Laspinema palackyanum D2c: one gene and its partner. The protein of the gene in region 1 interacts with the protein of each later gene in a pairwise test. Links are inferred from orthologs where the notes say so. Each region holds a gene or a part of one and is shown on either strand. Other genes may lie near its edges.

Region 1 (2,940 bases):
CGTGCAAGCAATCCAAGCCATGAAAGAAGTGACCGCCGGTTTGGTAGGTCCTGATGCCGGTAAAGAAATGGGCGTCTACTTCGACTACATCTGCTCTGGCTTGAGCTAAATGTGGAGTGTGGAGCCTGTAGAGCAGCGATTGAAAAATCATCGCTAACTCGGACAACGCTCTATTAACTCGACCTAGTTTTGAGGACAGGGAAGTCAAGAGTGAGTGCTAGCTCGTCAAAGGCTTGAGAAACAATTTCGATGAGTTTTAGCGAGCTAGTATTGACTCTGGACTCCCTGGCTTCAATTAAGATAGTTTTGTTCAGATACAAATTTTTTCCAACGAAACAGGAGCAAGAAGCCCATGAGAATGTTCAAAGTGACGGCTTGCGTGCCAAGCCAAAGCCGGATTCGCACCCAGCGGGAATTACAAAATACCTATTTCACCAAGCTCGTTCCTTACGACAACTGGTTTAAAGAGCAGCAACGGATTATGAAAATGGGTGGCAAAATCATCAAAGTGCAACTTGCCACTGGCAAACCCGGTATGAACACCGGCATATCTTAATTCTTACTGACATCACTACAGAAAGCACTCACAGCTTTAATGATTATAAAAAGAGGTCTTCAGGGCCTCTTTTTGCATTTCTGGAGAAGGGGATGGGGGGATGGGGGAGATGGGTAAAAGTTTGTAGTAACGACTTCAGTCGTTTCCGGCTTCCGCTTTCATTCGGGAAATCATAAAATATACTGAACTAAACTTAATCTAGTTATCGGACTTGCTTTGGATGCAACGCCTACTGATTCCCGTTTTCGATCCGGCTGTCAAAGAATGGGCCTTAGAAGCTCGATTGTTGCGATGGTTGACCTTCCTCTGGCTGTTTGTGGGGTTGGCGGTACTGTTTTCTGCCTCCTATCCCAGTGCCAATGCTGAGTTTGGGGATGGACTTTACTATTTTAAACGTCAACTAATCTGGGTTCTGGTTGGCTTAATCGGCTTTAATGTCCTGGTTTATACCCCCCTGCGATACATTCAAGGGATTTCAGATTGGGCGGTAATTATCCTGCTGGGGTTGATTTGGCTGACGGTGGTTCCGGGATTTGGGACCACGGTGAATGGGGCGACTCGGTGGTTAAAGTTGGGTCCGGCTTTGATTCAACCTTCGGAGTTAATTAAACCGTTTCTGATTTTGCAGGCGGCGCGAATTTTTGGCAACTGGAACCGCTTGACTTGGCAGGTGCGGATTAATTGGTTGGTGATTTTTGCGGCAGTCCTGTTGGGAATCTTGGTGCAACCGAACTTGAGTACCACGGCCCTCTGTGGGATGATGATTTGGTTGATTGCTTTGGGGTCGGGTTTACCGTTTTCTTACTTGGGGAGTACGGCATTTGGAGGGTTCCTCCTGGCGCTGTTGAGTATTAGCATTAAGGAATATCAACGACGAAGAGTGATGTCGTTTTTAAATCCTTGGGCCGATCGCTTTGGAGATGGATACCAGTTGATTCAAAGTTTGTTAGCGGTGGGGTCCGGGGGGGCTTTGGGGACGGGGTATGGTTTGTCCCAACAAAAGTTGCTGTATTTGCCGATTCAATATACGGATTTTATTTTTGCCGTGTATGCCGAGGAGTTTGGATTTGTCGGCAGTATGGTGCTGATGCTGCTGTTGGGGAGTTATGCCACGGTAGCGTTGTTGGTGGCGTACAAGACTCGGGAAATTGTGCAACAGTTGGTGGCGATCGGGGTGATGGTGGTGATGATTGGTCAGTCCCTGCTGAATATTGGGGTGGCGACGGGTGCGCTGCCGACGACGGGTTTACCCCTGCCGCTGTTTAGTTATGGGGGGAGTTCGATGATTGCCAGTTTGATGTGTGCGGGGATTTTGATTCGGGTGGCAAGGGAAAGTAGCACCGGAGAGGTGGTGTCGTTGGCGGATAAGCGGCGATCGCGCTTCGGCAGAGGACGGAGGAAGCGTTAGGGATGGGTGCAGTAAAGGTTAGAAACCGGGTTTCTTCACAAAATCTCTGGTACTTCGCAACAAATCTGGGCTAGAAACCCGGTTTCTTGTCCTCAGCACTTTCTGTACTGGTGTTTGAGTAAGGTTGAAAACAAAGGATAGAAAAAATAGGAGGGGCGATCGCTGATTCTTCACGCCCCTCCACTCCGTTAACTATCGGGATCTACACCCAACTCACGCAACCGTTGCGCTAGTTTTTCCGCCCGTTGGCGTTCAGTTTCAGCCCGTTGGCGTTCAGTTTCAGCCCGTTGGCGTTCAGTTTCGGCCCGTTGGCGTTCAGTTTCCTCCCGTTCTTCGGGCCATCGCAGGAGTTCTCCGTTGGCATTCCACCAGCGTAACCAATTGCCGGTGCGGTTGTCACGGGTTCCCTGCCAGATGCCTAAAAATAGCTCTAGTCCGGGAATCCAATATAGACCATTAGCATCGGGTGTCTGTATTTGATATCGGTTGGATTCTAAAGCGTACAGTTCTAAATCAGCCATTTGGGGATGAAATATCGCGTACATGGGTACTTTAATGATTTGTTCGTAAAAGTACCATTTGCCGATACGTTTTTGAAATTCCATTGAGTATTCTTCCCCGTAAGTATCCGATAGGAATTCCATGACAATGAGTGGAATGGGTCCTTCTGTATGGGGAGTGTAGCTGCGACGAGGTTCAGGACTGGACCAAGGTGCAACGGGACGAATGTACATCCAATCGGGGGCTTTGCAGATGGGGCGGTTATTAATACCCGCACACAATGCAAAGTTCGACGAAATTAAGGCATCTTGGCATAACTCCGGAGTCAAAGAGTGACGGAGGGCATTGGCTAATAAAGGGTGTTCTAAATTTTCCACGGGGTCGTCTGGGAGTACAAAGTCGTCTGGGAGTTTAGGCCAGGTAATTTTTATCTCAGAAACTGAGGTTTGAGGTAGAACAGACATTATGCAACCTC
Region 2 (3,050 bases), on another replicon or contig:
TCCTTGGGCTATTCCCTTTTGGTTGCGATCGCTCGTGAAAGCACAAACCGTTTCATCCTTTGCCACCTTCCTCCTCGTCAGTGCCGCCTTATTCATCTATGGCAGCACTGTTTACTATCAGCAACAGTGGGGTAATTCCTTCCGAGAGTTGGAAAGTCTGCGCCGCCAAGAGCGAAAACTGACCACAACCAACGAAAGTTTAAAAACCCAATTTTCCAAACAAGCGGAAGAACCGGGAAGCGGTTTAGTAACCCCCAACTTAAAACAAATGATATTTTTAAAACCCACCCCAGTAGAACCCCCAGCAACAGAAGAAATAATCGGGGAAGAACCCCCAACTTCTGATACCCGACCCGTGGGATATTAACCTCCAAAAGTCCGGGATTAAACCCGACTCATGTCTGACCTAAACCGGGGAATATCGCCTGAATTAATTCTGGAAGAAAAGCCTTCAAATTCTCCAACCTGATTACACTGTACGAGCGGAATATGGCATCAAGGATTCCACACCCTGGGGGAAGTTTGCAGCGGAACTCTCATCCCCAAACCCAATCTAAACGCGCGAAAAAAAACAACCGGGGGACTGCTCGGAATAAGCGAGGAAAAGAGAGCGGTAAAAACTTGCTCTTACTGTTACCCCTGGCATTTTTATTATTAATTCTGGAGAATTTGAACAGTTCGCCGCGCATGAGGCGAGGTGTCCGCGCCCTGACGCGATTGGGAAATCCGCGCATGAGATTTGCGGTAGTCTGGGGGGTTTTAATGGCTGGAATGTTGGGATTGAGTGGGAATTTGTATCGATTGCAAATTGTGAACGGGCAGGACTTACAAGAACAAGCCCGACAGCAGCAAGATGTGAAATTGCAACCGTTTATTCCCCGACGGGCGATCGTCGATCGCAGTGGCAACGTTTTAGCTCTGGATCGCCCAGTTTATACCCTATATGCTCATCCCAAACTGTTTAAAATCTCTAAAGAAGAGATGGCAGTTACCCTTGCCCCAATTCTGAATCAAACCAGTGCGGAACTCTTTGGAAAATTTAATCAATCCGAAAGTGGAGTGGCGGTGGCGATCGGCATCTCGGAGGAAAATGCCGATCGCATCCGAGATATCTTCCTGGATGGACTGGAATTAGAGCAAAATAGCGCCCGCTACTATCCCCAGGAAAACTTAGCCGCAGATGTGGTGGGATATGTGGATACAGAAGGCAACGGTCAAGCCGGGATAGAAGCCAGCCACCAGCACCTACTCGCCCGGGAAGCCTCCTTAGAACTGGACCGTCGCTTATGGGGTTCGCTGATCCCCGACCCGGTACCGGCGGAATTTATGCGCCTGGACGATTTGCATTTGCAAATCACCCTAGATTCCCGGTTGCAACAAGCGGCAAGGGTCGCTTTAGAAAAACATCGGAAACAGTGGAATGCCAAACGGGGCACGGCGATCGTTATGGATGCCAAAACCGGAGAAATCTTAGCCCTAGTTTGCGACCCCTCCTACGACCCGAACCAATATTTTAAAGCCGATGTGGAGTTATTTAAAAACTGGGCGCTGACGGATTTATATGAACCGGGATCAACCTTTAAACCGATTACGGTGGCGATCGCCTTAGAAGCCGGTGCCATTGAACCCAACAGCGTCTTTTATGATGAAGGGCGGATTTATGTGGATGAATGGCCCATTTCTAACTCCGATGGGGCCGGTCGAGGCAATCTCACCGTGACCGAAATCATCCGCTATTCCAGTAATGTGGGGATGGTGCATATTATCGAACAGATGCGATCGCGGGTCTTTTACAGTTGGTTACAACGCCTAGGCATCGGGGACATCATCGGCGCAGACTTACCCTTTGAAACTGCCAGTCAACTGCGATCGCGAGCCGAATTTATGGCCTCCCCGGTTAATGCTGCCACCGCCTCCTTCGGCCAAGGTCTTTCCCTGACCCCCCTCCAACTGGTCCAAATTAACGGCGCTTTAGCCAATGAAGGCTATCTCGTCACCCCCCATGTCGTCCGGGGACTCTTTGATAGTCAAGGACGCCAGTATTGGGAACCGGACCTCCGTCCCAAGCGCCAAGTCTTTTCCCCCGCCACCACTCAAGCAGTCGTGGCGATGATGGAGGATGCCATCACTGACGGCACCGGCAGCGCCGCCCAAATTCCCGGATATCGAATTGCCGGAAAAACCGGGACCTCTCAAAAAGCATCCGATGATGGCACGGGTTACTCCGACTACGCCCGCATCGCCAGTTTTGTGGCCATTTTACCCGCCGATAATCCCCGCTATGTCGTCCTCGCCGCCGTGGATGAACCTGTAGGCGGCTATGGGGGAACCGTCGCTGCGCCCATTGTCAAAGAAATCATGGAATCCCTGATTCAAATTGAGGGTATCCCCCCTTCTTCACAGGTTGAAACCCCCGAGGTTGAGGAGTCTGGGGAGTAAAGTGGCGATACCCGGTAAAGTGGCAACACCAGGCGGGGGTTTAAACCCCCGCCTAACAGCTCAAGTCGGTTAAAAACCGACTGAAAGTCTTATCCAGTGGTGTTTTTAGTCGGTTTTTAACCGACTTGAGCTATTCAGCTAAAAGTTTTTAACCCCCAACGGTTGTTGCCACAGATAGAAGATTTCCGTTGAAACCGACTGAAAGTCTGATCCAGTGGTGTTTTCAGTCGGTTTCAACCGACTTAAGCTGTTAGACGGGGGATTTATCCCCCGTCGGGTGTTGCTGCGGGACAAAGGAAGACTAACCGCCCGATCGCTGGGAGAGTCTGACTTGAGCCCCTTGCATCTGTTCTAATAGTTGTTCGGCTGTGGTGGCGGGTTCTTTACAGGAGAGGCCCTCACAGACTAAGCCGATCGCCTCCGGGGGGAGGTCTGACTTATCCTCAAAAATGCAAGTAGGAAAATATTGAGCCATTAACCCGGGAATGCGACTGCCAGACGTGCGAACTAGGGTGTGATGACGATACCAATCCAAGGCACCAAACAGACTCGGACAGGCGGAAGGTGCGCGGTCCATAATGGCCCCAAAGGATTTGAGAGCATTAAAGGCG

Evidence for each region.
Region 2: the proteins of NG795_RS23030 (region 1) and NG795_RS12205 interact in binary tests that used the Escherichia coli proteins (3 or more experiments, as listed by UniProt). The link is inferred for Laspinema palackyanum D2c from one-to-one orthologs.

What each region holds. Positions count from the first base shown.
Region 1 is NZ_JAMXFD010000027.1:67,307-70,246, forward strand. Bases 6-2,870 are described here. They hold NG795_RS23030 (FtsW/RodA/SpoVE family cell cycle protein), read left to right. Parts: upstream 6-776; coding sequence 777-1,964; downstream 1,965-2,870. Other genes in these bases: apcB (allophycocyanin subunit beta), read left to right, coding at 6-109; NG795_RS23025 (phycobilisome linker polypeptide), read left to right, coding at 353-556; NG795_RS23035 (Uma2 family endonuclease), read right to left, coding at 2,153-2,870. Also shown: more of apcB, read left to right, coding at 1-5; more of NG795_RS23035, read right to left, coding at 2,871-2,929; NG795_RS23040 (hypothetical protein), read left to right, coding at 2,931-2,940.
Region 2 is NZ_JAMXFD010000008.1:95,093-98,142, reverse strand. Bases 56-3,030 are described here. They hold NG795_RS12205 (peptidoglycan D,D-transpeptidase FtsI family protein), read left to right. Parts: upstream 56-621; coding sequence 622-2,439; downstream 2,440-3,030. Other genes in these bases: NG795_RS12200 (thioredoxin domain-containing protein), read right to left, coding at 2,741-3,030; NG795_RS12210 (hypothetical protein), read left to right, coding at 56-367. Also shown: more of NG795_RS12210, read left to right, coding at 1-55; more of NG795_RS12200, read right to left, coding at 3,031-3,050. UniProt on the Escherichia coli protein: Essential cell division protein that catalyzes cross-linking of the peptidoglycan cell wall at the division septum. Required for localization of FtsN.